DNA from 4 places in the Bacillus sp. MN7755 genome. Region 1 is predicted to be linked to each of the others. Evidence: riboswitches for the same ligand, from Rfam matches in the RefSeq annotation. Region 1 holds a riboswitch; each other region holds the start of a gene.
The links. A riboswitch is a leader RNA that binds a small molecule or an ion and turns the genes downstream of it on or off. The one in region 1 is predicted to bind S-adenosylmethionine.
Positions count from the first base shown of each region.

Region 2: it holds a riboswitch for S-adenosylmethionine, as region 1 does, so the genes downstream of both, ACYVEC_RS09385 (YezD family protein) here and ACYVEC_RS25085 (hypothetical protein) in region 1, are expected to answer to the same signal.
Region 3: it holds a riboswitch for S-adenosylmethionine, as region 1 does, so the genes downstream of both, metI (cystathionine gamma-synthase/O-acetylhomoserine thiolyase) here and ACYVEC_RS25085 (hypothetical protein) in region 1, are expected to answer to the same signal.
Region 4: it holds a riboswitch for S-adenosylmethionine, as region 1 does, so the genes downstream of both, mtnW (2,3-diketo-5-methylthiopentyl-1-phosphate enolase) here and ACYVEC_RS25085 (hypothetical protein) in region 1, are expected to answer to the same signal.

Region 1 covers NZ_BTRL01000025.1:166,734-174,767, forward strand. Annotated here, with positions in the region: gene ACYVEC_RS25065 (short-chain fatty acid transporter) at 1-450, shown strand, start outside; gene ACYVEC_RS25070 (hypothetical protein) at 491-844, opposite strand; gene ACYVEC_RS25075 (NAD(P)H-dependent oxidoreductase) at 841-1,416, opposite strand; gene ACYVEC_RS25080 (SWIM zinc finger family protein) at 1,440-1,829, opposite strand; gene ACYVEC_RS25085 (hypothetical protein) at 2,083-2,400, opposite strand; SAM riboswitch class I at 2,441-2,539, opposite strand; gene ACYVEC_RS25090 (hypothetical protein) at 2,662-2,853, shown strand; gene ACYVEC_RS25095 (YwiC-like family protein) at 2,886-3,608, opposite strand; gene ACYVEC_RS25100 (ECF transporter S component) at 3,794-4,495, opposite strand; gene ACYVEC_RS25105 (ABC transporter ATP-binding protein) at 4,468-6,129, opposite strand; gene ACYVEC_RS25110 (energy-coupling factor transporter transmembrane component T) at 6,102-6,980, opposite strand; gene ACYVEC_RS25115 (DUF4430 domain-containing protein) at 7,008-7,835, opposite strand; gene ACYVEC_RS25120 (DUF4430 domain-containing protein) at 7,892-8,034, opposite strand, start outside.
Region 2 covers NZ_BTRL01000008.1:437,763-445,579, forward strand. Annotated here, with positions in the region: gene lysA (diaminopimelate decarboxylase) at 119-1,435, shown strand; SAM riboswitch class I at 1,552-1,660, shown strand; gene ACYVEC_RS09385 (YezD family protein) at 1,733-1,876, shown strand; gene ACYVEC_RS09390 (phosphoadenylyl-sulfate reductase) at 1,964-2,668, shown strand; gene sat (sulfate adenylyltransferase) at 2,707-3,843, shown strand; gene cysC (adenylyl-sulfate kinase) at 3,856-4,467, shown strand; gene ACYVEC_RS09405 (nitrite/sulfite reductase) at 4,613-6,235, shown strand; gene ACYVEC_RS09410 (DUF3906 family protein) at 6,246-6,446, shown strand; gene cobA (uroporphyrinogen-III C-methyltransferase) at 6,533-7,309, shown strand; gene ACYVEC_RS09420 (sirohydrochlorin chelatase) at 7,311-7,817, shown strand, end outside.
Region 3 covers NZ_BTRL01000026.1:153,789-161,822, reverse strand. Annotated here, with positions in the region: gene ACYVEC_RS26205 (bifunctional homocysteine S-methyltransferase/methylenetetrahydrofolate reductase) at 1-1,054, opposite strand, end outside; SAM riboswitch class I at 1,125-1,234, opposite strand; SAM riboswitch class I at 1,438-1,547, shown strand; gene metI (cystathionine gamma-synthase/O-acetylhomoserine thiolyase) at 1,641-2,753, shown strand; gene metC (cystathionine beta-lyase) at 2,750-3,913, shown strand; gene ACYVEC_RS26190 (cysteine hydrolase family protein) at 4,071-4,592, shown strand; gene ACYVEC_RS26185 (ArsR/SmtB family transcription factor) at 5,018-5,308, shown strand; gene ACYVEC_RS26180 (class I SAM-dependent methyltransferase) at 5,452-6,564, opposite strand; gene ACYVEC_RS26175 (MBL fold metallo-hydrolase) at 6,574-7,203, opposite strand; gene ACYVEC_RS26170 (DUF2759 domain-containing protein) at 7,374-7,547, shown strand; gene glcK (glucokinase) at 7,628-8,034, opposite strand, start outside.
Region 4 covers NZ_BTRL01000012.1:374,289-382,322, forward strand. Annotated here, with positions in the region: gene ACYVEC_RS14015 (carbon-nitrogen family hydrolase) at 1-403, opposite strand, end outside; gene ACYVEC_RS14020 (pyridoxal phosphate-dependent aminotransferase) at 418-1,596, shown strand; SAM riboswitch class I at 1,661-1,768, shown strand; gene mtnW (2,3-diketo-5-methylthiopentyl-1-phosphate enolase) at 1,833-3,077, shown strand; gene mtnX (2-hydroxy-3-keto-5-methylthiopentenyl-1-phosphate phosphatase) at 3,074-3,733, shown strand; gene ACYVEC_RS14035 (methylthioribulose 1-phosphate dehydratase) at 3,730-4,368, shown strand; gene ACYVEC_RS14040 (1,2-dihydroxy-3-keto-5-methylthiopentene dioxygenase) at 4,346-4,858, shown strand; gene ACYVEC_RS14045 (hypothetical protein) at 5,167-5,442, shown strand; gene ACYVEC_RS14050 (DUF3909 family protein) at 5,489-5,821, opposite strand; gene ACYVEC_RS14055 (NAD(P)-dependent oxidoreductase) at 5,823-6,704, opposite strand; gene ACYVEC_RS14060 (serine hydrolase domain-containing protein) at 6,709-7,845, opposite strand; gene ACYVEC_RS14065 (GGDEF domain-containing protein) at 7,936-8,034, opposite strand, start outside.

The DNA of each region.
Region 1 (8,034 bases):
TCAGATTCTACGAAAAGTGCTTCTGGCATTTTACTTCAGTTTCCGTTTTATGCAGGAATTATGGGGATGATGATTGGAGCAAATAGTGAAGGACTTTCACTTGGAGGAGCTATTTCTAATTTCTTTATTAGCATTTCAAACGAAACGACTTTCCCGCTCTTTACTTTTTTAAGTGCTGGCATCGTTAATATTTTCGTTCCATCAGGAGGCGGTCAATGGGCAGTGCAAGCACCAATTATGATTCCAGCTGGTGCTGAACTTGGTGTACCTGCTGCAAAAACAGCAATGGCAATTGCTTGGGGCGATGCTTGGACGAATTTAATTCAACCTTTCTGGGCATTACCGGCATTAGCGATAGCCAGTTTAGGCGCTCGTGATATTATGGGATTTTGCGTTGTCAACTTACTATATGCAGGATTTATCATAAGTCTATGTTTCCTATTTATTTAAACGAAAAGCTAGTTTTATACTAGCTTTTTTACATAATAAATTATTTATTTCCCATGCAATTTATAATACCTCTCCACTCTATATCCGTAAGAAGTAATGCCTCGCATGAAAAAAAATCTTCACATACTTTTTCAATCAGATGTGGATTTTCCCTCAAGAAATTCCACTGTAATACTTTAGGAAGAAAATGTATTTCATATTCCTTACTTCCCCGTACTACTTCATCAACTTCTCTTTCACAAATTCCCCTTATTAAATAATCATTTCTTAACTCTATTTGAATTTGCTGAAATATTGCGCTACATTTTTTCAATTGAAGTAAACACGTAATATACGTTCGTAAAAGTTCGTTATCATACCCACAACATTTTATAATACGTTCCATTTCATTCATAATGTACGAGCCTTTTCTTCTATTTGTAATAACCACTTTTCCCGCTTCTCTCGTTTACTCGTTTTCACAGATTGAAAAACTGACCGTTTTATATCGCGAATTCCGCAAAAACGTAAAACACCTCTCTTCATCATAATCCAATCTGCTGATCGATATAATAGTGCGACATACCATAACGGTGAGTCTAATGTATTAATTACCCACGCCTTCTTACCTTTCAATAACCCTTTCGGCAGAGCACCTTCATATTTATAAGCAAATCCAGCTACGAATATGCGATCAATAAACCCTTTTAAAATAGCCGGCATCCCCCACCACCATATTGGATAAATGAAGAGAAGAGTATCCGCTTCTTCCACTAACGTTCTGTACCGAGCTGTTTCTTCTTCATTTACTAAATCACGCCTTTTCTTCTCTTCATTAAAAACAAGGACTGGATCAAATTGTTCTTTGTATAAATCAAGTACAGTAACTGAATGATTTGTTTCCTGTAGTCCTTTTTGCACATGCTTTAAAATCGCCGCGTTAAAACTTGAAGGACTAGGATGAGCGTATACAATTAGTACATTCACTGCCAAACAACTCCCTCTATAAGTTAAAGTTTCCCCTTCTTTAACATCTTCTCTACAATTTGCACGTTTTTCGAACTTTGCAACAAACGATTTAATACTGTGATTAACTCTTCCTTTTCTAAATCTTTCAGTTTCTCTTTCACCTTACTCTCACCAGCATCTTGAATATCATAAACAACTGCCGCCATATGCTTGCAAAGATTCTCATACGGACACTCGCAGCTACTTTCTGTAAAATCTTCAAGATCAATAATCACTTCATAGTTTCCTGCATTTCCAGTAACGAAAGCAAATACTTTTTTGTCTTGTATTTCAACATCTTCTACATGTCCTTCTTCATAATATTCATAACCTTTATCCATAATGTATTTAGGAATCCATTTCGTTATATCATGTAATAAGTAAGCGTACATAATAGCACCGCTTCCTTTAATTCCCTTTTGACTTCCACAACCCCTGCATGTTATTCTAATAACTGTCAAATAGCAAGTCTATGTGACAAAACGACTGACACCTATTCGGCGAAGGTGTCTCTTTTCATTTGCAGCCGATATGAAGTGCCTCTTTCAGGCACATTCAATCTTTGACACTACACACTCAACACCATTCCCTGTATCAGGCTGCTTAAGCAGTCTTTTACTCTACATACTTCAAAAAAAAGAGAGCTTAGCTCCCTTTTCTCGCCTTATAAAATACCCCTTTTTCAGTATAGAGATATTCATCAGCTAATGTAATTTTCCCATCCAGTTTCAGTTCATCTAATAGCCTTGATAAATAAAATTGATGTAACATCTTTTTCGTGAATTTTCCTTCATGATGCGAAACGATATGTTCTTGAATATCTAACAATGATATCGGCTTATCTTGCTCTATCATATATTCATAAACTGTACTACGCAGTTTTACGTATTTTTCGAGTGTCACAGTAATGCGCAACCCCTTTCTTCTTAATATAAATTTTCGTAATCGGTTTTTTTGCAACAAAAAAACCTCTCCGATAAGAAGAAGTTACGTATATATCTTCGTCTTATCTCCCAGAACAAATATGTTCTGCTGGAATTAGCACCTGCATCGCGGTTGCTGGGTTTCATCGGGCCAGTCCCTCCACCTCTCTGGATAAGAAAATATTCACTTAAAACCTACTATACGTAATTTCACTTTAATTGTCAAACAAATATAACAAATTATATTTTTTTCCTTACTGTTCATACTATATATATATGAGTATTCAAGGAGGATTATGAAATGCATCAAAATGCTCGCGGATATGTACAAGATTCTTTTCAATCGTTACAAGAAGCAAAACATTGTTTAGAAGAAGCACTACAGACTGTTGAAAAAGATTTTAATCGCGCTCGTATTGAGCAATCCCTTTATGCGATCGAACAAGCTATTCAACGCTGCGATTACACCGTTCACATTTTAGAACAAGATTGAAAAAACTTCCCATCAATTGATGGGAAGCTTTTTCAAATGGCATACTTCATAATTATTGCCGTTATGATTAAAAAATATACAGAATTAACAATTTCTAAAATCCCTACTTTTATAATTGAAATTTTTTTGCCATACAATATAATTGCTCGAATGACACTTGGTATAAAAATAAGAGAACACCACGGATTGATAGCAAATACGATAATCGTTAACACGATATGATAACCCCAAGATATAAAACGATACTTCGGATTATTTTTCTCACGAATCATCGTTTTCACATAAAACGTACTTCCTAAAAAATATAAAAATGAAATAAGCGCAATAAATACTGCTGTTTTATCTAGAAGCTTCATTGAAAAATAATAACTAACTAAACCACCTATACAGAAAACAATAATTGCACTAATGTCATTTAGTAATGCTCTTTCATTCTTTTGACGAGCGTAATACATATTTACTATAAATAAGGGAATCATTACCGCTACGAATAAAAGAATGCGCCATTCATATAATAGAGAAATCATCCCAAATACGAAAGCGATGATAAAATATACAATCGAAGCATGTAAATACTCTTTTTTTCGTTTTTGTTTTATGTACATAAGAAATGGATACGTAGCTAAATAGATAAAGAACCAAGCTAAAAACAATGGGATATGATACATAGTAGGTTTCCCAAGAATAACACTTAATAGAAATGGTATAACAAGCATGGCCCATGCACCATGTTGCTTCGGAATAACTAACTTCATTAACTATACACCTCCCTTTTGAAAATAGTTCTCACCTATTATTATACAAATAATTTTATATAATAGCCGACGTATATTGAATCGATTTTTTGACAAATAAAAAATGCTCCTTACAATATGTAAGAAGCATGAAAGAGGCAAACGAATATGTAAGTCGCGACCCTACCTTATATGAGTATGCTTTTCTATGCCATGTTATGCTTATCTAATATGCCGTATTTCCTTTTAAATCTTGTAAGAATCGTAATCCAAGAAGTACTAAATAATAGTAAGAACACAACATTCGAAATCGCATGGCTCAAATCGAAATAAAAACTTGCTATATAATATGAAATGACAGCTTCCCACGTTGCTTCACGTATAAAACCGAGAAGCCCCCAGAAATTCATGATCCAGCCAAATAAAAAGCCCACGAAGAACCCATATAGTAGTCTCCCCCATAACTTTTTCATTAAAAATGTATTGCGAAGTAAGCCTGCTATAAAACCAATCATACCCCATGAAAACATTTGCCACGGTGTCCACGGACCTTGTCCTAAAAAAATGTTAGATACGATGGCCGCTGTTGCCCCGATCATAAATCCAGTTTCGCTTCCAAACACAATTGCAGAAACGATAATTACAAAAGAAGTCGGTTGTACACTTGGTAAAATAGAAAATGGTACGCGGCTAACTGCTGCAATTGCCGCTAATACGGCAACGAGAACAATTTCACGTGAAACAAATGCCTTCCTTTCAAAACGGATATAGAAAGGTAACATAATAACAACTAATAAAAACAAACTACTTAACAGGTAATAACCGTCCATGATAAGTGTAGTAAAGAGTAATGTGCCTATTATTACTGCAAAAATACATATTATGAATGCAACATATCGTTTGGACACGCTTCGTACACATCCTCCCACGTTAATGCATATGGCAATTTTTTTCGAATGAATCGGTTAATAGATGTTGTATAAAAGAAGTTACCACTAAAAAATTCTTTCGGTGCATCATTCATATTAACTGCTCCGTCAAATAACATCATACATTGATCCACGTATTTCGCTGCAAACTCAATATCATGCGTTGCCATTACAATTGTTGTCCCTTCTTTTTGCAATTTCCTAAATAGCTCTCCTACTCTTTCTTTCTTCCACGGATCTAATCCCTTTGTCGGTTCATCTAGTAATAATAAAGTTGGCTTTGATAATAATGTTGTACATAACGCGAGTAATTGTTGCTCTCCCCCGCTACAATCATGCGGATGGCGCTCTTTAAGCGAATACAACCAAAACTGTTTTAGCTTATCTTCTGCTATTTCTTTTCCTTGTTCTCCGTATAATTCACGCGCTCGTTCATAAACCTCATCCCACACTGTATCAAATGTAAAATGATAATACGGATGCTGTGATACATACCCGATCCTTTTAAATCGTTCTTTCGAATCAATTTTATGTATCACTTTCCCATTCCACTTTACTTTCCCTCTTCTCGCTTTTTGTAATCCAGCTAAAATCGTTAACAGTGTGGACTTACCCGTACCATTTTTCCCAACAAGAGCCACCCATTTCCCTTTTTCAATCGAAACTGTTAAATCTCGTAAAATAAGCGGACTGTTTTTTTCATATTGAAAAGAAATATGCTCTGCATGTAAAATGACTTCTTGCTTTTCACTTTGTGCTACTGGCTCGTTTACATATGACATCACTGAAAAATTATTCATTTTCATTTGTGCTTCTCGCACTGTAAACGGAATATCTTTCGCATTCCACTCTAAAAACAATCTTGGAATTTGCGGAATAAATGGACGGAACTTTTCTACTTCCCACATATTCGCTATAACCGCTTTAGGACTACCGTCATACACGATTTGACCATTATTCATACAAATAACACGCGTAGCAAGTGGTATCACCTCATCTAAACGATGTTCACTTAAAACAATCGTAATGCCAAGTTCTTCATTAATACGTTTTAACAACCCTAAAAATTCTTTCGCAGCAATTGGATCTAATTGCGCCGTTGGTTCATCTAGTAATAATAATTTCGGCTGCATAACTAATACCGCAGCTAAATTGACGAGCTGCTTTTGCCCGCCAGATAACGTATGAACAGATTGGTGCAATAAATCTTGAAATCCTAAGAAGCTAATAAGTTCAGCTATTCTCTTTTGAATAATATGTGATGGTAACCCGATATTTTCTAAAGAAAATGCTAATTCTTGAATGACCGTATCCATTACGAGCTGATTCTCTGGATTTTGAAATACCATACCAATTTCTTGGGCAGATAACAAATCCGGTACATTTTCTAATAAAGTACCATCATAATATGTATCTCCATTACGCTTACCGATTGGAAGTAATTCCTTTTTAAAATGTTTTAATAAAGTCGTCTTTCCAGATCCTGACCCTCCGGCAAGTGCAATAAACTCTCCTTTTTGAATAGAAAGAGAAATATGCTGTAACGCTTTTTCGTTTTCATCAGCATATACAAATGATAAATTGTTTATTTCTGCATGCGCCACCATATCCATTCCCTTCCTTCCATTATGATTGGTAAACTAATAAACATCGTAAATACGACAAACATCATCCCATCGTATTGCTGAAATAAAAAAGATTCGACTTTCGGATAAATGATTAACTTTCCTCCGCCATACGTACTACATATAATAGCAATTATAAATAGAATACTTAAATAGCTGAGCGTGTACCAATCGCGTCTTTCCATTCTATAACGAATATATGTCGTACGCTTCGTTACACCAAATCCACGAGCTTGCATAGAATCTGCCGTTTGCAGTGCATCCTCTAATGAACAAATTAATAATACTTGCAATAATTGCATACCACTTTTCACGCGTTCAACAATGGAACCTGCATCTACTTGTACACCTTTCGTTTTTTGGACGAGTGTTATTTTCTGTAATCGTCTCATAAACAAAGGAACAAATCTCACTGTAATCATCGTTAACAATGCTACTTTCGGTGAAATTCTAGAAAACAAATATAAAAATTTATGACTTGAAATAATATCATTATACGAAGCAAACGTAAACATAATCGCAACTAGTAATAACCCCATTACTAGTCCAAACATAATTGCCTCAAGTTTAATACGGCTATCACCTAACCAAAATAATGTAGTTCGGCCTCTATGCGTGAATAACGAATTAAATAAAATGACCATAAAAAAGAAAACGATTGTACTCGGTAACATCTTTCTTATCTTTTCGCTATTCCCTTGCATCACATTTAAAATAACAATTAATAGTATTGCCCCAATTAAAAAAAGAGGATGAAGACACATCATACATAGTATCATCACCCCGATATAATAGAAAAAATTCACAAAAGGATGTAAAGAAGAAAAACTTATTTTCATAGTCCTTTACCGAATGCCTTTCTTAATTTAGTATACATACACCCATTCGATTGTATCTCCTGGCTTCACTGTAACTACACCCGCACTATAGTTTGGAAACGAACCGTTCACACGATATTTCCAGCCACTCTTATCATTTACATCCATTTCATATAAATCATTAATCCCTTTTACATAAATATCACCTTTAGAGCCACTCGCATCCACATCTAATCCTGTACGTTGCAATACTTTATACACTGTATCGCCTTCTTGTACATCCATCTTTTTCGCACCTAATAAGTATCCTTTATTACCTTTTACTGAGATCGTAACTTGTTTTGCTTTAGGTACTGGTACTGGTACTGGTACTGGATCTGGTTTTGGTTTTGGTGGTTCTGGCTTTGGAACAGCCGGAGTCGGTATCGTTTTCTCCTCTTTATTTGGATCAACTTTTTGCTCCTGCTTCGGTGTTTCTTTCGGCTGATTCACAACCTTCGCTTCTTCTTTTACTTCTTGCGCTTTCGGTTGTTCCTGTTGCTTCTCTTCTTGTGCTTTTTGCTGTTCTGGTTGCTTATTTACAGCTGGTTGTTCTTTCGGTTGTTCCTGTTGTTTCTCTTCTTTCTTTACTTCTGGCTGCGCCTGCGGCTTTTCTTCTACTTTTTGTTCTTGTTTCTCTTTCTGCTCTTCTTGCTTATTTTGCTCTTGTTCAGCTTGTTTTTCTTCCGGTTTCGCTTCATCTTTTTTTTCTTCTTGTTTTGCTACTTCTTCTTGCTTTGGTTCTACTTTCTTCTCAGGCTTTACAGCTACCTCTTCACATCCGGCAAGTAGCCCAAGTGAAAGCATTAAAGAAATAAACCACTTCATCTTACTCATGTCGCCTCTCACCTTTCATAATAAAATTAGGAGCAAATGATTGCTCCTAATTTTTGTTAAGCTGCTTTACGTCTCCATAATACATATGCAGAAGCAATACATAATACACCCATACCTACTTCTGTAGCTGCACTATGAGAAGATGCTCCTGTTTTCGGTAGCATGCTACCGTTTCCAGACTTTTTATTTTTAACCGGTT
Region 2 (7,817 bases), on a different contig from region 1:
TCCTAATAAGAAACGCGTGTGAACATTGTTCCGCGCGTTTTTTGTCTATCTAAAAGCGTGCTGCAATGAATAGAAGATTGGGGTTATGAGTTTTAGAGGAAATAAGGGAGGAATTCAAATGTATTTACACGGCACAAGCCGAATCAATGGGCAAGGACACTTAGAAATTGGAGGGTGCGATACGACGCAGCTAGCAAAACAATACGGAACACCGCTTTATGTATACGATGAAGAGTCAATTCGAGGAAAGTGCCGCGCGTTTCATCGTGCTTTTAAAGAAAGTGGGTTCTCTTATCAAGTAGCATATGCAAGCAAGGCGTTCTTGTGCATGGAGATGTGCCGAGTAGCTCGTGAAGAGAATATGTCATTAGACGTTGTTTCTGGAGGGGAATTATATACTGCGCTTCAAGCAGGATTTCCGGCATCGCGTATTCATTTTCACGGCAATAATAAAACAGAAGAAGAGATCGTGATGGCTCTTCAGGCGAATATTGGTTGTTTTGTCGTAGATAATTTCTTGGAATTAGAAATTTTGCATGATTTAGCAGTGCAACACGGGAAATTTGTGAACATATTAATCCGTGTAACGCCTGGAGTAGAGGCACACACACATGAATATATTACAACAGGTCAAGATGATTCGAAATTTGGATTTGGCGTTTCAAATGGTCAAGCGATGCAAGCCATTGAACTTGCTTTACAAAAATCAAATTATAATGTGTTAGGAATTCATTCACATATCGGATCGCAAATATTTGAAACGGCTGGATTTGTTCGAGCGATTGAAGTTCTTCATCAATTTTTAGAAGAAGTGAGAGAGCGAACGAACTATGTAGTAAAAGTGCTAAATGTGGGCGGAGGATTCGGAATACGCTACACAGAGTCAGATACACCATTAACTCTTGAGACATATGTGCGAGCTGTAACAAGTGCAGTGAGAGAACAATTTACAGTATATAATTATCCATTGCCAGAAATATGGGTTGAGCCAGGCCGTAGTATTGTAGGTGATGCTGGAACGACAATTTATACAGTCGGATCTGTGAAAGACATTCCTGGTATTCGGAAATATGTATCAGTGGATGGTGGGATGACTGATAATTTAAGACCAGCTTTATATAACGCTCGTTATGAAGCTATGTTAGCAAATCGAGGGAATGATGAGAATGAGGAAATCGTTTCGATTGCTGGGAAGTGCTGTGAGAGTGGAGATATGTTGATTTGGGATATTACTCTACCGAAAGTTGCTTCTGCCGATTTATTAGCAGTTTCTTGTACGGGAGCATATGGGTACTCAATGGCAAATAATTATAACCGTATTCGAAGACCAGCCGTCGTCTTTGCAAAAGGTGGAACATCTCAAATTGTTGTAGAGCGCGAAACATATGAAAATATTATTGGGAACGATCGCATACGTATTAAAGAACTTGTTTAAATGGGGAAAAGGAGTTGTTCGGATGGGCAATTCCTTTTTTATAAAATAAAATAATTAAAATATATCGGAAAACTAGGATTGAAAAAAATCAGAATTATGATAAAATACAAATACAAAGCTTATCAAGAGAAGCGGAGGGAACTGGCCCGACGAAGCTCGGCAACCTGCTTATAGAAAGCAAGGTGCTAAATCCAGCAAAATGGAATCCATTTTGAAAGATAAGGTAAAATATATTACCGAACAGTCTTTTCGAAATGGGAAAGATTTTTTTTATGAATAAAAAGGGGGGCTGTTCGCGTGAGTGTACGGGAACATTATGAGGAAGTATCTGAGAAAATTCAAGCGATGCTTGCTGATATGAAATATGGTTCAATTACAATTGTTGTGCAAGATGGAAAAGTCATTCAATTAGAAAAAAGTGAAAAAGTACGTTTAAAGTAAAAAAGCGCTGACTAGAAAAACTAGAGGCGGTTTTAACCTATTTTATTAGGTTAAAACCGTCTTTTTGCTTTTACAGGGGGAAAAAACATGTTGACGTATGAAACGTGGGAAGAAAATGCTGTTTCATTTTCAGAAGAAGATGAAACGAAAGGCGCGCTGTCAGTATTAAGTTGGGCTTATAAAGAGTATAAAGATGAAATTGTATACGCATGTAGCTTTGGAGTGGAAAGTATGGTATTACTGCATCTTATAAACCAAGTAAATCCATCTGCTAAAGTTGTATTTTTGGATACAAACGTACATTTTCAAGAAACGTATGAATTAATTCAAAAAGTGCGGGAACGATTTCCTTCATTGAATATTATAGAAAAACAGCCAAAACTTACACTTGATGAACAAGCAAAATTGCATGGTGATAGGCTGTGGGAAAACAATCCCAATCTTTGTTGTAAGATTAGAAAAATTTTACCTTTAGAAGAATCATTGGCAAATGAAAAAGCGTGGATATCAGGATTGAGAAGGGAACAATCAGAAAACCGTAAGCATACAAGGTTTATAAATCACGATCATCGCTTTCAATCTATTAAAGTTTGTCCGCTCATTCATTGGACGTGGAAAGAGGTATGGCGATATGTATACAAACATAGCTTGCCGTATAACCCATTGCATGATATTGGATATCCAAGTATTGGGTGTGAGAAGTGTACGCTGCCTGTAGGAGAGGGTGGCGATTCGAGAGATGGTAGATGGGCTGGGAAAGTGAAAACAGAATGTGGCCTTCATTACCAATAAGATGAATTTGAAAATAAAGCTAAGAGAGGGTATAGAAAATGAGTACAGTAAACGAATTAATAAATCGAATAGACGAGACATACGACGTATCACAAATTGAAAAAGAAATTCAACTAGATAACATTGCGTTAAGTGATTTAGAGCTATTAGCGACAGGGGGATATAGCCCGCTTACTGGTTTTTTAGGAAAGAAAGATTATGATTCGGTTGTAGAAACGCTTCGTTTAGCAAATGGGAGCGTTTGGAGTATACCAATTACATTACCAGTTATAGAAGAAGTTGCAGAGACTCTAAAAGCTGGAGAGGAAGTAAAACTTGTTAACGGTGGAAATGTATATGGTGTTATTCAAATAGAAGATGTTTTTGTGCCTGATAAGGAAAAAGAAGCGTTATTAGTGTATAAAACGACGGATGAGGCTCATCCTGGAGTGAAAAAATTATACGAAAGACCTAACGTTTACGTTGGAGGAGCTATTATTCTTACAAAACGTTTTGAAAATAATCCGTTTCCTTCTTATCATTTAGATCCAATTGAAACGAGGGAAGAATTTAAAAAACGTGGTTGGAAAACGATAGTTGGATTCCAAACGAGAAATCCGGTACATCGTGCCCATGAATATATTCAAAAATCTGCTCTTGAAATTGTAGATGGCCTCTTTTTAAATCCGCTCGTTGGAGAAACGAAGTCGGACGATATTCCTGCTGATGTAAGAATGGAAAGCTACGAAGTATTACTTCAAAACTATTATCCGAAAGATCGTGTCTTTTTAAGTGTATTTCCTGCAGCAATGCGTTACGCAGGACCGAGGGAAGCGATATTTCATGCATTAGTCAGAAAGAATTTTGGATGCACCCACTTTATTGTAGGACGTGATCATGCAGGGGTAGGAGATTATTACGGTACTTATGAAGCGCAAGAAATTTTTACAAAATTTACAGTGGAAGAGTTAGGGATTACACCGTTATTTTTTGAACATAGTTTTTACTGTGCGAAATGTGAAGCGATGGCTTCGACGAAAACATGCCCGCACGGGAAAGAGGATCATGTTATTTTATCGGGTACGAAAGTAAGAGAATTATTAAGAAACGGTGAAGTTCCGCCAAGTACATTTAGTCGTAAAGAAGTAGTGGAAGTACTAATTAAAGGTTTGAAAAAAGAAGTAGTAACAGAATAGGGAGAGAATGAGATGGACACGAATATTACTTGGCATACAGCTTCTGTTTCAAAAGATGAGAGAAGAGTGAAGAATGGGCATCATAGTTTTGTAATTTGGTTTACTGGTTTATCAGCTTCGGGTAAATCTACAGTAGCGAACGCGGTTGCTCGTAAACTATTTGAAAAGAATATTGGAAACTATGTACTTGATGGAGATAATATACGCCACGGTTTAAATAAAGACTTAGGTTTTTCTGAAAGTGATCGTATGGAAAATATAAGACGGATTGGCGAAGTGGCGAAGCTATTTGTAGATCAAGGTACTGTTGTTCTTACAGCGTTTATTTCACCGTTTCGAGTAGACCGAAAACAAGTAAGAGATCTATTAGCTGCCGATGAGTTTATAGAAGTATTTGTAAAATGTCCAATTGAAGAGTGTGAGAAACGTGATCCGAAAGGGCTTTATAAAAAAGCAAGAAAAGGTGATATTAAAGAGTTTACAGGTATCGATTCACCGTATGAGGAACCAGAGAAAGCGGAATTAATCGTAGAAACGCACAAGTATTCTATTGAAGAATGTGCAGAACAAATCGTGAAGTACTTACAAGAGCGTGGTTTTACCCCGCTATTTACCGGGCAGTAAAACTCCCATCTCAAAATTTGGCTAGGGCAAAGAAGTTAGGTGGGAGATGAACTGCCCGTAAATGCCCGATTGGTTCAACTAATAATCAGTGGAGGATGAACACTCCCCACTGATTAAAGTTTCACTTTATATAGGGGGATAAAAAATGAGTTATGAAAAAGTATGGGCTAACAATGAAAAATTAAATCAAACTGAGAAAAATAAATTAAAAAAAGATGGATTGGAAATCTTTAATGATATTCCTTACTATGCAGAGAATGGCTTCGAATCTATTCCGAAAGAAGAATGGGACGCATTCAAATGGGCAGGGTTGTATTTACAAAGACCGAAAGAAGCTGGTTATTTTATGATGCGTGTAAATATTCCTTCAGGGGTTATTACGAATGCACAGGCAGAAGTGCTTGCTTCTATCGCTGAGGATTATGGGCGCGACGTAATAGATATTACGACAAGACAAGCGATTCAGTTTCATTGGTTGGAAATTGGGCACATTCCAGATATTTTTAAAAGGTTAGCAAGAGTTGGGTTATCTTCAGCTGGGGCGTGTGGTGATATAACGCGTAATATTACAGGGAATCCACTTGCTGGCATTGATGCAAATGAACTGTTTGATACAACTGGTATTGTGAAAGAGGTATATGACTATTTCCAACATAATGAAGAGTTTTCTAACTTACCACGTAAATTTAAAATGTCTATTAGTTCTAACATTTATAACTCAGCTAACGCAGAGATTAACTGTGTTGCATTTACACCTGCTACGAAAGAAATAGATGGTGTGAAAAAAGTTGGTTTTCATATAAAAGTAGGCGGTGGATTATCAGCTCGTCCGTATTTAGCTGATGAATTAGATGTATTCGTTTTACCAGAAGAAGTGAAGGCAGTAGCGATTGGGATTGCTACGATATTCCGTGATTTTGGATACCGTGAAAAACGTCATTTGGCTCGTTTGAAATTTCTTGTTGCAGACTGGGGAGCAGAGAAGTTTAAAGAGAAACTAATAGAGTATACAGGACCATTGCAAAGTAAAGGAGAAAGTGCAGTCAAAGGCTGGAATGCAGGATACTTTTATGGTGTTCAAAATCAAAAACAAGAGGGATTAAAATATGTAGGTTTTAATGTGCCGGTAGGACGCCTACATGCAGAAGAAATGTTTGAAATTGCAAGAATTGCTAAACAGTATGGGAATGGACAAATTCGTACATGTAATTCGCAAAACTTCATTATTCCGAATGTTCCGCCAGAGAATGTAACTGGTTTGCTAAATGAACCGTTGTTTGAAGCAATATCAGCAAGTCCAAAATCGTTTATTGGTCATGCGGTTTCTTGTACTGGTATTGAATATTGTAATCTTGCTTTAGTAGAAACGAAAGAAAGATTGCGAAAAATTGCCGAATACTTAGATACACAAATTGCACTCGATGTTCCGGTTCGTATTCATATGGTAGGATGCCCGAATTCGTGTGGTCAACGTCAAATCGCTGACATAGGATTGCAAGGTGTGAAAATGAAAACGAAGGAAAAAGGAATCGTTGAAGCATTTGAAATATATGTAGGTGGAACGTTGTTAGATGGCGGTGCTTATAATCAAAAGTTAAAAGGAAAAATAGATGGCGAGGATCTACCTGATGTACTCGCATCATTTATAAGTTATTTCAAAGAAAATAAATTACCAGCTGAAACATTTTATGATTTTGTGGGCCGTGTGGGTGTAGAGACATTACAAATAGCGTTAAATAACGTGTTAGAAGAAGTAATAGCGTCTTAGGAGGGGCAATATGGATTTATATCGATTTGAAGCTGTATTAGTAAATAGTATTGTGCCAATTGTTGTTGTTGCTGAAAGTGAAGAACAGGCATTTAAGATGGCGGAGATTGAACTTGAAAAACATTTTTTACCGTTACCAGAGGTAAAGGAGATTGCTTTATTTGAAAAAAAGAAAATTCGAAAAAGCGCAGCCTTTGTTATTCACGAGTAAGGAACATTGAAATATGAAGAAATGAAAACTTCCATTCATATATAAGGATGGAAGTTTCACTTTAATAGTAGAAATGAGGAGAGATGATGGGAAAAGTATATATCGTTGGAGCGGGCCCTGGTGATCCAGATTTAATTACTGTAAAAGGATTGAAGTGTATTGAGAAGGCAGATGTTATTTTATACGACCGTCTCGTGAATAAAGAGTTGCTATCATACGCAAAGCCTGAAGCGGATTTGATTTATTGCGGGAAACTCCCGAATTATCACACGATGAAGCAAGAGACAATTAATACGTTTCTTATTAAATATGCGAAAAAAGGAAAAGTTGTAACGAGGCTTAAGGGCGGTGATCCATTTATATTTGGTAGAGGAGGAGAAGAGGCGGAAGCGCTAGCAAAGCAAGGTGTACCATTTGAAGTTGTCCCAGGTATTTCAGCTGGAATAGCTGCACCTGCATATGCTGGTATTCCGGTGACGCATCGTGATGCAAGTGCGAGTTTTGCTATTGTGACAGGGCATAGGAAAGAAGATGCTGAAGAGGAAGTGAAGTGGGAAAATTTAGCGAAAGGTATAGAGACTTTAGCTGTATATATGGGGGTTAGCAATTTACCCTACATATGTGAACAACTGATGAAGCATGGAAAAGATAAAAGGACGCCTGCTGCTATTATTGAGCGTGGAACGACATCTATGCAGCGCACAGTTGTAGGGACGTTAGGAACAATTGTAGATGTTGCGAAAAAAGAACAAATTCAAAATCCGAGCATGATTGTAATTGGAGAAGTCGTCCGTTTTAGAGAAAAAATCCATTGGTTTGAGAAACAGACAGAAAGTACGTATCAAGTAAGTGGAGTGTTATAAAATGAAAGCCGTCTTATATATATGTCATGGAAGTCGCTTGAAAGCAGCTAAAGAAGAAGCGGTTGCATTTATTACGTCATGCATGAACCGTGTAGAGGCAAGTATTCAAGAAGTTTGTTTTTTAGAGTTAGCGAGTCCAACTATTGATGAAGGATTCCGTACATGTGTGAAGCGTGGTGCTACAGAGGTTATTGTTATTCCAGTTTTTTTATTAGCGGCAGGTCATGTGAAAACAGATATCCCGTTTGAATTGGAGAAGTTAACTAATCAATTTTCGAATGTTAAAGTGACCTATGGTAATCCGTTTGGTGTATCAGAAACACTTGTTAAATCGGTGTATAGCGGAAGTGGCATTGAACAGGAAGATAAGAATGAAGTGACGTTACTTCTCGTTGCAAGAGGGAGTAGTGATCCTGAAGTATTAAGAGATATAAACTGGATCGCTTCTTTATTTCAAACGGAAGAGAAGATTAAAAAAGTAGAAGTTTGTTATTTAGCGGCTGCAGAG
Region 3 (8,034 bases), on a different contig from region 1:
TAGCGTCCGCCCCAGCTCTTTTCAATGCTCTCGCCCCTTCAAAAAACCGCTGTGTATCTAACGTTTTCGGTGGATCTAATTCCACTACTACTGTCGTTTGTTTTTTTGCTTTCTCCGCTAAAGTGACATGAGCTTTCGAACGTTTCTCGTGTGTATGAACTACTTTCGGTCTTTGAATCGTATCCTTTTCTATTACAGGCGTAACATTTAGAGTAGCCCGTTTCATACTTTCAATATGTTCTGGAGTCGTACCACAACAACCGCCCAATAACCGAATACCTTGCTCAATAAATTTCGGTGTCATCGCTTCGAAATAAGCCGGACTTCCCTCATATACGTAACGTCCCTCCACATAATTTGGAAGACCTGCATTTGGATATGCTGACAAGTAACCATTTTGCGGAATCGATATCATTTTAAAAGCTTCCGTCATATGAAGTGGCCCTAGTTGGCAGTTCAATCCAACGACATTTGCACCGTAATCTAAAAGCTGTTTTAAGATTTCATTTACATCATTTCCATTTTGAGTCGTACCTGCCTCATGTAACGCTAATTGAGCTACAATTGGGATATTCGTTTGTTTTCGTAGCACCTGAACAGCATGAAGTAATTCAAACTCATCATAAAAAGTCTCTAATAGTAGTCCATCAACCTGTTCTTCTAGTAAAGCACTTGCCTGCTCAAGTAGCATAAATTCTCTTTCCATATCAGTAGTTGTAACGGCTCCAATATGTTTCATACCGCCAATTGTTCCTAAAATTGCATTTCTATCTGTCACAGATGCTTTCGCCAGTTTTACTGCCGCTCTATTAATTTCAGTAACTTGATTTTCTAAACCATACATACGTAATTTCGCTTCATTTGCTCCGTACGTATTTGTTTGAATCACATCTGCCCCAGCAGCTACATATTGCTTATGAATCGATATAATTAAATCTGGATCGGATATATTTAATTCTTCAAAACTACTTTGCAAACCATGTGAATGTAATAACGTCCCAACCGCACCATCACCTATTACAATTCCTTTTGATAATAAATCTAGTAATTTCACAAATCTCCCTCATTTCTATCAATATAAAAACCCCCTCTTCACTTTGAAGAGGGGGACATAATTGTTCCTCCTCTTATTATGCAAAACATTCGTTTTGCAGGTATTAGCACCGTTTCAAACATTTCGTTTGAAGGTTGCCGGGTTTCACAGGGCCTTTCCCTCCACCGCTCTTAATAAGAGTTTGTCTTTATTATTTTATTTATGTAGCTAAAAGGAAATGCGTTCCCCTTTTAACAATGTTTGTTAATTTTTCAATAAATTTAGCACGCACAAATGCAAAAGTCAATGACAGTTGCGGAAAAATAAAAATTATTTAAAATAAAGTTGCAATTCAATTATCTTTTGTTGTAAAGTTAAAAACATAATAAAATTTCATACGAACATTCTTATCTAGAGAGGTAGAGGGACTGGCCCTATGACGCCTCAGCAACCATTAACATTTGTTAATAAGGTGCTAATTCCAGCAAATTGTGAAAGATTTGACAGATGAGAAGAAGACTCTATTCAAACCGAAAGCCTTCTTCTTAGAAGGCTTTTTTTATTTTACATTCACTTAATTGTTAATTTAAAAAGGAGGAATTTTCACATGTCAACAATTGAAACAAAACTAGCACAAATCGGAAATCGTAGCGAAACTACAACAGGAACGGTTAACCCACCTGTTTATTTCTCAACCGCTTATCGTCATGAAGGAATTGGTAAATCTACTGGTTTTGACTATTCACGAACTGGTAATCCAACTCGCGGCCTTTTAGAACAGGCAATTGCAGATTTAGAATACGGCGAACAAGGTTATGCCTGTAGTTCAGGGATGGCAGCTGTTCTCCTCGTCCTCTCCCTATTCCGCTCCGGAGACGAACTTATTGTATCTGAAGATTTATACGGGGGCACTTATCGATTATTTTCTGAGCACGAAAAAAAGTGGAACGTTCGATGTAGATACGTAAATACACAATCTATTAAACAAATTGAGCAAGCTATCACCACTGAAACGAAAGCTATTTTCATAGAAACTCCGACAAATCCATTAATGCAAGTTACTGATATTGCCGCTGTCGCAACTGTAGCGAAAAGACACGGACTACTTCTTATTGTAGATAACACATTCTACACGCCTTATATACAGCAGCCATTAACAGAAGGTGCCGACATTGTACTTCATAGTGCAACGAAATATTTAGGAGGACATAACGATGTACTAAGCGGACTTGTCGTTGCAAAAGGAAAGGAACTTTGTGAGGAAATCGCTCATTATCATAATGCCTCTGGTGCGGTCTTAAGCCCATTTGACTCATGGCTATTAATTCGTGGTATGAAAACGTTAGCTCTTCGCATGAGACAACATGAAGAAAATGCAAAAGCAGTTGTTGCTTATTTAAATGATGAGGACGGGGTGACAGATGTATTTTATCCTGGAAGAGGCGGCATGATTTCATTTCGTCTTAAAAATGAAACATGGATTAATCCATTCTTACAATCCTTATCCTTAATTACATTTGCTGAAAGTCTCGGTGGTGTTGAAAGTTTGATGACATATCCAGCAACACAAACACACGCTGATATTCCTGAAGAAATCAGAACAGCAAACGGTGTATGTAATCGTCTTCTTCGATTTTCCGTTGGCATTGAAAATAGTAACGATTTAATTCAAGACTTACAGCATGCCATTAAACTTGTAAAAGAAGGTGTAAGAATATGAGTTATTCTATAGATACACTTTTACTACACAACCAATATAAACATGACCCACAAACAGGATCTGTTAACGTTCCCATCTATAACACATCAACATTCCATCAGTTTGATGTAGATACGTTCGGGAAATATGACTATAGCAGGTCTGGTAATCCAACTCGTGAAGCTCTTGAAGACATCATTGCATTATTAGAGGGCGGAACAAAAGGATTCGCATTTGCATCAGGCATTGCAGCAATTTCTACTGCATTCCTCCTTCTTTCACAAGGTGATCACGTACTCATTTCAGAAGACGTATATGGAGGCACTCACCGAATGATAACTGAAGTACTCTCCCGTTACGGTGTCTCACATACATTTGTTGATATGACTAATTTAGAAGAAATAAAGCACAACATTAAACAAAATACAAAGCTCTTTTATGTAGAAACACCTTCTAACCCGCTTTTAAAGGTGACAGATATTCGCGCTGTTTCTAAGCTTGCAAAATTTATTGGCGCTCTTACCTTTGTTGATAATACATTTTTGACACCACTATTCCAGAAACCGCTTGAACTTGGAGCAGATGTCGTTCTTCATAGTGCTACAAAATTCATTGCTGGTCATAGTGATGTTACTGCCGGATTAGCGGTCGTAAAAGATGCCGAACTTGCTCAAAAACTTGGATTTTTACAAAATGCATTCGGCGCTATTTTAGGACCTCAAGATTGTTCTCTCGTACTTCGCGGTCTAAAAACATTGCATGTACGCCTTGAGCATTCAGCTGCAAACGCCAATAAAATTGCACATTATTTACAAGAACACGCTAAAGTTCAAAACGTCTATTATCCTGGCTTACAAACACATCTTGGATTTGATATTCAACAATCTCAAGCTACATCAGCCGGAGCTGTCCTATCTTTCACTTTACAATCAGAAGATGCACTCCGCCAATTTTTATCAAAAGTAAAATTACCTGTCTTTGCAGTTAGTTTAGGGGCTGTCGAATCAATTCTTTCCTACCCAGCTAAAATGTCACATGCAGCATTGTCGCAAGAAGCTCGTGATGAAAGAGGGATTTCTAATTCATTACTTCGTTTATCTGTTGGCCTTGAAAATGTTGATGATTTAATATCCGATTTTGAAAATGCCCTTTCTTATGTAGAAGAGCCTGTAAATGCATAGAGAGAAAAGAAGATATGAAATTAAATTTTCATATCTTCTTTTTATGTTTTCGAGTATACTTTTTACTTTTCGTATAGTTCATAAAAAACGATAGGGCACCATCTATTTCCAAGTAATAAATTAATTGATATATTAAGAAATAAAAGGGGCAAAAATAATGGATACTTGTGCAGATGTTTTAATCGTTATCGATTTACAAAATGGAGTATGTTATAGCGAAGAACATTTATTCGATCTACAAAATTTACTTACAAAAGTAAATAAAAGAATTTCTTCATACAGAAAATCAAACAAACCAATCATTTTCGTTCAACATTGTGATGATGATTTAGTACCTGAAAGAGAACTTTGGGCTATTCATGCTGATCTAGATGTTCAAGAACAAGATTTTTTTGTGAGAAAAACACATGCAAATTCATTTTATAAAACTAACTTAAAAGAAATTTTAGACCAATTATCTGTACAGCATATTGAATTTTGTGGCGCCCAAACAGAGTACTGCATGGATGCTACAATTAAATTTGCTCATGGACTTGGATACGAAAACTTCATGGTACAGAAAGCCACCTCTACGCTAAATAATCCATTTATGTCCGCAAAAGAGACAATTGATTTTTATGAAAATATATGGAACCACAGATTTTTAAAATTGATGAAAGAAGAAATCAAGAATACATAACTAATGTCTTGGTAATTCTAAGATTTATCAGCTATACTCAAACATTTTATTATCACTATAAAGAAGCTGATTACATTCAGCTTCTTTTCTTTTTAACCTGTTTTATATTCTAGATATTACATTATAATTCCTTTATCTTATTATTTTAAAAATTTTGTATATTCATTTGAAAGAATAAGAAAATCATGGTAAGATTGTGTTACAAATATATCTATATCTTTCAATTTTTAAAACGCATCGAAATTTTCACCCAAAAATGTCATTTTACAAAACCGTGCTAAATCATCTACTTTATTTACATCAGGGTCTCTTTTCTTACAATTTCTTTACTTTAGGACTTTTTTTCTGCAACAACTGTTTTCTTTTCTTTAATTTTTTGGTATGTATAGTATGGTATAACAGCTCACACGGAGGTGGAAAAGAACATGTTAGAAACCTTTCAAAAAGAAATAGAACTATATGAAAGCAATGCAGAATTATTGAAAGTGCTTGCTCATCCTGTTCGCTTATGTATTGTAAAAGGATTAATTGAACGTGGTCCAAGCAACGTTTCTACAATGTACACTGGCTTAAACATGCCACAATCTACAATTTCACAGCATTTAGCAAAGTTAAAGAGTGCTAAAATCGTTTCAAGTGAAAGAAAAGGGTTGGAAATTTATTACAAAGTGGAAAACGAGACAATTATTCAACTCGTTCGCGTATTATTAGGTTAGGGACTAATAAACAGAGAAAAAGGACGTATTTTATATTTTTCATCTCATATCTTTAATATAAATATATATCATGAGAGGAAATATATGATACTACATAAGTCGTATTAAAAAACAAGACACAGAAATATGCTGTGTCTTGTTTTTTATATTTTTAAATACCGATCCAAGTGTAACTGTTGCATATGTTTCGTATGTATAACAACATCAAATGCACTCCCTAATCCTCCGCTCAAAATCATAGAACGAACTGCTCGATTTTGTTTTTGAATTTCAGAAAAAGGATTCTTATCTTGGTGATTTGTAAGCTGGTCTAATATTCCTGCTGCTAACAAAAACTCAGATTGCTTCTTATGCCATACTGTATTCATACCTTGCAGGCTAAATATCTCTTTCAGCTCATCCCAATGAATATGAGTAGTAAGATCCATTTCACCTGGATGTGCTAAAGGATTACGGATTAACTTATGCTCATAATACCCTCGTAAACTTCCTTCTTGATGTGCAGGATGCATCCATTCTTCTTTTGTATATCCATAATCAACTGTAATACATACACCTCGTTGAAACCATTTCGCAATTTCTTTTATATACTCTTCCATCACAATCGGCACTTCAAAACGCTGACCTTCTGCAAGATGAATATTATATTTCAATAAGTATCGACCAATTCTTTTATGTAACGGTCTATATACTTCTGCAAGTTTCCCTTCCTCTGTATACGTAACACGTACTTCATTCAATATTCCATTTCTCTTCTCAATTACTTCAACAGGGAATGCATCAAATAACTCATTCGAAAAAAGAATCCCTTCGAACGATTCTCCCATTTCACTATGCGACGTATAATATGACACGTTAGAAAACGAACAAAGATTTTTCTGCTGTAGTTTTCTATGAAAAGGACTCATTTCAATCATTGAATAGTTTAAATCAATAAAGGTTTCCGGAGATAATTGCTTCCATTCTTGTAAAACATCATAGGCAAACCTTCCTGTTCCCCCACCAATCTCACAAATATTCGGATTAACTTCACCATTTTCAACAAGACGAATTAAAAACTTAGCAAAGGTCTTTGCAAAAACAGAGGATACGTTGCTACTTGTGAAAAAATCCCCTTGTCTTCCAATTTTTTCACGCTCTTTCATATAATAGCCATGTTCCTCTGCGTATAACGCAAGGTTCATATATGTACTATATGAAATCGAATAATCCTTTTCTTTTTCCATCCATTTTCTAAAAATGAGCTCCATTCCCATAATGACCCCTTACTGTAAAAATGGATTATTTTCTTTTTCAAAACCAATGCTTGTTTCTGGACCATGTCCACATAACACCGCTGTTTCATCTGGTAACACAAATAATTTTTCTTCAATACTTCCAATCAATTCAGCAAAACTCCCACCAGGTAAATCTGTTCTTCCGATGCTCATTTGGAACAATACATCTCCAGAAAATACAGCATTCGCCTCTTTACAATAATAAGAAATACTGCCTGGAGAATGTCCTGGCGTCTCAAAAATTTCAAAATTAAATGAACCAATTGCTAATACACCTTCTGTATCAATAATATGATCTGCTGGTTTTGCTGTAATGCTGCGATTCATCATAAAAATTTGAGAGCCATTTACAGTTGCATCGCTTAACCAATCTGCTTCTTCTTTATGTACGTACACAGGAATATGAAAAGCGTCTCTCACCGCATCAACAGCACCAATATGATCAAAGTGAGCATGTGTTAATAAAACAGCCAGTGGCTTTAATTGTTCTTCTTGTAAATATGTAACGAGCTTCTCTCCTTCATGACCAGGATCAAAGATAATACACTCATTTTGATCATTCGTTAAAATATAAGCATTCGTTTGTAATGGGCCTAACGGCATTTGTATCCATTTCATATGAAAATCTCCTCCAATTATTAAACTTACTTTCAATGATACAACATTTTTTTCTCTTAGGAAAAGAAAGGATGCTATCTCGACAATCATTTTTAAAACATGTACAATATAAAAGAGTAAATATTCCAAAAACTCATATTAAGGAATGGGTAGACAGAGGAGGATATTGTATGGGCCTTGTTATTATTTTTACGCTTGTCACTCTGTTAGCTGTATTTGCTACGCTTAGAACACTTCGCGAAAAGAATTTTCTCGCGGGCGGCTTTGCAATTGCAACTGTACTCGTTTTCGGATGGTTTACAATCATGACTGTTCTATATAACGGGTACCCACCAGCAGCTTAATTCATTTACATGTTATTCTTCATCAAGATTTCGCACAAAAAGAGGAGGGGTTTCCCCTTCCTCTTTTCATAGTTCACAACTTATATCATCTTCGCTTCGTATTTGTGCTTTTTTACAAGCCACGCTCCTCCGATAACACCTGCATCATTACCAAGTGTTGCAATAGCTAGCTTCGTGCTCTTTACAGCACGTGAGAAAGCATATTGCTCGAAATAACGTTGAATTGGTTCTAATAGTGCATCTCCAGCTTTAGAAACGCCTCCACCAATAACAATTTTCTCTGGGTTCAACGTGCTAGAAAGGTTCGCTACAGCTAAGCCTAAATAAGAAGCTACTTTTTCTACTACTTCACCAGCTAGTTCATCACCTTGTCCATGTGCTTCAAATACGTCTTTTGATGTAATACGCCCTTCTTCTGCTAACATAGAACGAAGAATACTCTCTTTATCAGTCTCTTGTATTTTTTGCATAGCAACACGTACAATAC
Region 4 (8,034 bases), on a different contig from region 1:
CATTGACTAGTTCTCCTTTATTAGTTACAACATACATTGTATTTGTAACACCTTGTTCTGTTTGCTTTGCTATAGAACCACCAACAATATGTACACCATATTGTTTCGACCATTCTATCAACTTTTCTTTCGTTTCCAATCCATCCCTATCTGCAATTTCAGAAAGTCTCGTTAAATCATAACCTGTTGTCCATAGTTCTGGTAAGACGATAACATCTGGTCTTTCCTTCATTGCTTCGCTTATTTTATTTTTAGCATTCTCAATATTTTTTTCTACATCTCCAAAGACAATATCCATTTGAATACATGCGACTTTCATTTTTTCAGCCCCATTCTCATTTTTTTCTTTACAAAATACTGGAAAGATTATATCATTTGTCACTAGAATTGTAACAACTTTCAAAAGAGGTGGAAAGTATGAAATTATTCCAACCTTCTGAGATAGTAACATCATTGCCAACACAATTTTTTGCTTCACTTGTTGCAAAAGTTAATAAAGTCGTTGCAGCTGATCACGATGTTATTAATCTAGGTCAAGGTAATCCAGATCAACCAACACCGCAGCATATCGTAAAAGCTTTACAAGATGCTGCAGAAAAGACCATTCATCATAAATATCCGCCATTTCGCGGACATGAAAGTTTAAAAGAAGCCGTGGCAACATTCTATCAACGTGAATATGATGTAGTAGTAAATCCAAAAACTGAAGTTGCTATTTTGTTTGGTGGAAAGGCTGGATTAGTAGAATTACCAGTTTGTTTTACAAACCCTGGTGATACTATTCTCGTTCCCGATCCAGGCTATCCAGATTATTTATCAGGAGTTGCTTTAGCAAAAGCACAATTTAAAACAATGCCGCTTATTGCAGAAAATAATTTTTTACCAGATTATACGAAAATTGATGACTCTATTGCCGAGCGTGCAAAATTAATGTTTTTAAACTATCCAAATAATCCTACAGGTGCTACTGCATCAAAAGATTTTTTTGATGAAACTATTCATTTTGCTAATAAACACAATATATTAGTTGTTCATGATTTTGCTTACGGTGCTATTGGGTTCGATGGTCAAAAGCCTGTTAGTTTCTTACAAGCAGACGGTGCCAAAGATACAGGAATCGAAATTTACACATTATCGAAAACTTTCAATATGGCTGGCTGGCGTATCGCTTTTGCTGTAGGGAATGAAAGTGTGATCGAAACAATTAACTTATTACAAGATCATATGTATGTTAGTATTTTTGGTGCAGTTCAAGATGCTGCCCGCGAAGCACTATTAAGTTCACAGTCTTGCGTAATAGACCTTGTAAATAGTTACGAATCTCGAAGAAACGCTCTTATTTCAGCTTGTCACTCAATTGGTTGGAATGTAGACATTCCAACAGGTTCATTCTTTGCATGGCTTCCTGTACCAGAAGGTTATACATCTGAGCAATTTTCTGATATTTTACTAGACAAAGCACACGTTGCAGTTGCTCCTGGTGTTGGATTTGGTGAACATGGCGAAGGGTACGTCCGTGTTGGTCTCTTGCATACAGAAGATAGATTACGAGAAGCCATTAATCGAATTGATAAATTAAATTTTTTCAAAAAATAATTGACAACGCGAATAATATCTGACAAAATTCAGTTATCTTAAAAATTTAAACATTTCTAAATACTTCTTATCAAGAGCAGGTGGAGGGACGAGCCCGACGAAACCCGGCAACCGATCTACATAATTGTAGACACGGTGCTAATTCTCGCAGCATTACGCTGACAGATAAGGAGCTGGTTATAAAAAAACCTCTCCTTAGCTGAGAGGTTTTTTTATTTAACTAGGAGGTTTTAACAATGAGCGGAATAATAGCGACGTATTTAATCCATGATGATTCACATAACTTAGAAAAAAAGGCCGAGCAAATTGCACTCGGATTAACAATTGGCTCTTGGACCCATTTACCAAATTTATTACAAGAACAATTAAAACAGCATAAAGGCAATGTCATTCATATTGAGGAATTAGCTGAACAAGAACATACCAATTCGTATTTACGAAAAAAAGTAAAACGCGGGATTATTAAAATCGAATATCCGTTATTAAACTTCAGTCCAGATTTACCAGCGATTTTAACGACTACCTTTGGAAAGCTATCACTTGATGGCGAAGTAAAATTAATTGATTTAACTTTTTCAGATGAGTTAAAAGAGCATTTTCCTGGTCCAAAATTCGGGATAGATGGTATTCGAAACCTTTTACAAGTACATGAGCGTCCCCTTTTAATGAGTATTTTTAAAGGAATGATTGGACGAAATATTGGGTATTTAAAAACGCAATTACGCGATCAAGCAATTGGTGGTGTAGATATAGTAAAAGATGATGAAATATTATTTGAAAATGCATTAACACCTCTTACGAAACGCATTGTATCGGGAAAAGAAGTTTTACAATCCGTATATGAAACATACGGACATAAAACGTTATATGCCGTAAATTTAACAGGACGAACTTTTGATTTAAAAGAAAATGCGAAACGTGCAGTGCAAGCTGGAGCTGATATTCTATTATTTAACGTATTTGCTTACGGACTAGATGTACTACAATCACTTGCAGAAGATGATGAAATCCCAGTTCCTATTATGGCACATCCTGCTGTAAGTGGTGCTTATTCAGCATCCAAGTTATATGGAGTTTCATCTCCATTATTACTCGGAAAGCTACTACGTTATGCTGGGGCTGACTTTTCATTATTCCCATCTCCATACGGAAGTGTTGCGCTAGAAAAAGAGGAGGCTCTTGCTATCTCAAAATATTTAACTGAAGACGATGCATTTTTCAAGAAGAGCTTTTCTGTTCCGTCTGCTGGTATTCATCCTGGTTTCGTTCCCTTTATTCTACGAGATTTCGGTAAAGATGTTGTTATTAATGCTGGTGGCGGAATACACGGACATCCAAATGGGGCGCAAGGCGGCGGTAAAGCTTTCCGTGCTGCAATTGATGCTACTTTGCAAAATAAACCACTCCATGAAGTAGATGACATAAACTTGCATAGTGCACTACAAATATGGGGAAATCCCTCTCATGAGGTGAAATTATGAGTATTCAAGTATTTTGTGATTTTGATGGCACGATTACAAATAATGATAACATTATGTCCATTATGGAAAAATTCGCACCACCAGAAGCCGAAGAAGTAAAGAATAGAATTTTATCACAAGAGCTATCTATTCAAGAAGGTGTTTCTCAATTATTTCAATTAATACCTACTAATCTGCACGATGAAATTATTCAATTTTTAATAGAGACTGCTGAAATTCGTAATGGTTTTCATGAATTTATACAATTTGTAAATGAAAATGACATTTCTTTTTACGTTATATCAGGTGGAATGGATTTCTTCGTCTATCCACTCTTACAAGGACTCATTCCTAAAGAGCAAATTTACTGTAATGAAACTGACTTTTCAAGTGAATACATTACCGTTAAATGGCCTCATCCTTGTGATCATCATTGTCAAAATCATTGCGGATTATGCAAATCATCTTTAATCCGTAAATTAAGTGATACGAATGACTTCCATATTGTGATTGGAGATTCAATTACTGATTTACAAGCTGCAAAACAAGCAGATAAAGTATTTGCCCGTGACTTCCTTATTACAAAATGTGAAGAGAATCATATTGCTTATACACCTTTTGAAACATTTCATGATGTTCAATTTGCATTAAAACATTTGTTGGAGGTGAAATTATGAAACAACTGTTTCGTCAATGGTTTGACTTAAGCGAGATAAAAAAAGAATTAACAACACGAAATTGGTTTCCAGCAACGAGTGGTAATATTTCTATAAAGGTTAGTCATGAGCCACTTACTTTTCTTATTACAGCAAGTGGTAAAGATAAAACAAAAACGACTCCAGATGATTTTCTCCTAGTAGATCATCTAGGGGTTCCCGTATTAGAGACTGAATTACGCCCTTCAGCAGAAACAATCTTGCATACGCATATTTATAACAATACGAATGCTGGATGCGTACTTCATGTTCATACAACTGATAATAATGTCATCACAAACTTATATAGTGATACCGTCACCCTTCAAAATCAAGAAATTATTAAAGCTCTCGATATTTGGGAAGAAGGTGCAACAATCCACATTCCTATTATTGAAAACCATGCCCACATCCCAACGCTTGGAGAAACCTTCCGAAAGCATATACAAGGAGATTCGGGAGCAGTATTAATCCGTAACCATGGTATTACCGTGTGGGGCCGAGATAGCTTTGATGCAAAGAAAAGATTAGAAGCTTATGAGTTTTTATTCCAATTTCATATAAAACTATTATCAATTCAAGGAGGCGTTTCTAATGGCGCAAATTCGTATTCATGAAGTAAATACTCGCATTGAAAATGAAGTGGAAGTATCTAAATTTTTACAAGAGGAAAGTGTTTTATATGAGAAATGGAATATTTCTAAACTTCCTCCTCATTTAAATGAAAATTATTCGTTAACAGATGAAAACAAAGCTGAAATATTAGCTGTGTTTTCAAAAGAAATCGCTGATGTTTCAGCACGTCGAGGTTATAAAGCACATGATGTAATTTCACTTTCAAATAGCACACCTAACCTTGACGAATTATTAATTAATTTTCAAAAAGAACACCATCATACTGATGATGAAGTTCGCTTTATTGTTAGCGGGCATGGCATCTTTGCTATTGAAGGCAAAGATGGGAAATTCTTTGACGTTGAACTTGAGCCAGGTGATCTCATATCTGTTCCTGAAAATGCAAGACATTATTTCACCTTGCAAGATGATCGTCAAGTTGTAGCTATTCGTATTTTTGTTACAGCTGAAGGCTGGGTTCCAATCTATTAAGGTAGTTAGTTGAATAAAAGGAACTTGGATCCCCTTTTCCAACCTTTTATTCACTCTACATATATACATCCTCCTATGGAACAGGCTTATTTCAAAAAATGAAATAAGCCTGATTTTTTATTTTCTCAAACGTATGAGTCCTTCTGTTCAAAAACAATCTTCTCCTTCTATTTTTTAAGTGTATTTCTTAACACTTTTTGAACATTTATTGAACTTTTTTTGAATTTTTTCTGAAAATTCTGTTTTGTATATGATATACTACAAATAACTAAGAAGGAAAAGAATATCGCAAACAGAGGGGGATAATCATGAGTTTACTTATCGCACTTATACTAGGGGTTACGTGTGGAGCACTTCCTGTTATTCTAGGAGCTATTATGGAAGAGTTAGAAGTTGGTGTTTTAGGTTTTGTTGCATCTTGTGTAAGCGCTTTACTTTTTGGTTTGTTCGGCGCTATTCCTGTTTCAATTCTGTCTGCATTTTATATAATACGCCATGCTCGTGCAAAACAATTTGGTCCTAATCACATCGCGCAAGTTATTCCATTCCCAATTGAACGATGCCGCCGTGCTTCTAGCTTATAATTATAAAATTAAATATAAATAAATAAAAGTCCTCAAATGAGGACTTTTATTTATTTTCTTCTAGAAATTGAAACAATTCTTGTAAATGTAGGACATCTTCACTATAGCTAACAGATACGTGGCATATACCATCAATCTCTGCTTGCATATAAAGATTAACTCCATCTTGATCATATTTCAATGCCAAATAAAACTCCATTTCTTCTAGCATCTTTTTTGAAGTTCGAATAACGTAATGCCCTTTCTCATCTCTTCCATATTCGAATTTCGGTTCAAAATCATATTTTTGTTTAAAAGCTTCTTTTTGTTTTTCATTAATTTGTACACAAGTTGCTCGTTGTACAGCATCAATCATCTCATCAAATTTTTGAAGATCCATCTCACTTACCCCCTATGTATTTTTTGTATAACACTTGTGTTCCGCTATCCTCTTCCCCGTCTTTCATTAACTCTTCATACAATTCCTTCGCCAAACTTAAACCCGGTACTGGTAATTTTAATTTTTCAGCCTCATCTAAAGCAATCTTCATATCTTTCATAAAATGCTTTACATAAAATCCTGGTTCAAAATCTCCCTTTAACATTCGAGGAGCTAAATTACTCAATGACCAACTACCTGCTGCCCCAGTAGAAATACTCTCTAATACTTTATCGGGATCTAATCCAGCTTTTTTCGCATAAGCAACTGCTTCACATACCCCAATCATATTAGAAGCAATCGCAATTTGATTGCACATTTTTGTATGTTGTCCACTTCCAGCTGGTCCTTGCAACTGAATATTTGTTCCTAGTTTTTCAAATAACGGTAAACATTTTTCATATATTTCTTTCGCGCCACCGACCATAATTGCGAGTCTTGCTTCTTTCGCACCGACGTCTCCTCCAGATACAGGCGCATCTAACGTATATACATTCTTTCTTTTACCAGCTTCATTAATACGCTTTGCCAATGTTGGTGTAGATGTCGTGAAATCAATTGCGATTGTTCCTTCATTTGCATTCTCCAAAATCCCATCTATCCCAAAATACACTTCTTCTACATCATGTGGATATCCAACCATAGTCATTACAACATCAACTTGCTTTACTAACTCTTTCGGTGTATCACACCAATTTGCACCATCTTGCACTAAAGAGTCTGTCTTCGCTTTCGTTCTATTATATACATATACTTTATGACCATCTTGCATTAAATGATGAACCATACTTTTTCCCATTACTCCAATACCGATGAAACCTATTGATAAATTTTTATTTTCCATTTTCTCATCCCCTTTGTTCTAATAAATCACTTACCATCTTTCGGAACTCTTTATTAAAATCATCATCCATACTATTTTTCACATTTGAAAATAAAATAACAAAAGTCCCTTTTTCTTTATTAAAATTATTGAAAGTGTTCCAACCAGATAGTACACCATGATTATGAAAATAATCCGGATATATGTAAAAACTAAATGCATATTTTCGTTCTGTTGACGGTGAAAACATCACTTGTATACTTTGTTCAGAAAGAAGTTTCCCATTTATAATCGCTTCGTCTAACTTCTTCATATCGCCAACTGTTGTATACATCTCACCGCATCCATATAACCAATCCATTAACAATTTTTGTGCAGGTTCAAGTACATTCTCTTTCTTTACATATCCTTTAGTAAAATGCTGATCTCCCTGAGCCATATTTCCCATACCGGATTCATGCATTTCTGCTTTAGTAAATATATTTTCTTTTATGTAATCTCCTAAAGGTTTTTTTGATATGCTTTCTATAATGTAGGCAAGCACCATATAATTATAATCTGTATATTTCCAACCTGTGCCTGGTGGAAATTCTAATTTTTGGCTTCCAATCCAATTTACTAAGTTTATACGAGAAGCGGCATTCACTTTCCCTTTTCCGCTTTCTGGTAAACCTGATGTGTGTGTTAACAAATGATATAAAGTAATATTTTTATCTACTGGAAAAGAGGGAATATATTTATTTACATTATCTTGAATATTTAGCTTCCCTTGTTCCTGTAGCTGCAAAATAGATGTGGCCACAACTGTTTTCGTAATAGAACCGACACGATATTTCGTTTGAGGTGTATTCTCTATCTTATTTTGAACATCAGCATACCCATATCCTTTATTCAATATAACATGCTCTTTATCTGTTACTAAAACTGTTCCATTAAATTGCTTTCCTATTAAATATTGATCTAACTTTTGAGATATACTAGCATAATCAATTTGCTGTTCTTCTTTTTCTTCTATATTCTCTTGTACTTCTGATTCAATAGTAGGATTCACCTTAGTGGTTAATACAGTGCTTTCCTTTATATTGGGGTTATAGAGAAAATAGTATACTTCACCACAAACTACAACTGACAGCGAAGCCATCGTCATTATTTTTTTTATCATGTTGTTCCTCCATAATTCCTTCGTTCAAAATCCCCCCTACATTCTATTATCGAACAATAAAAAAAAATCGCAACAATTTGTTGCGAAAAATCACTTTTTTTCTTTTCTATATACACACACTTGATTTTTCCCATTTTTTTTCGCTTCATATAATGCAATATCCGCTCGTTGCATTAATTCTTCTCTTGT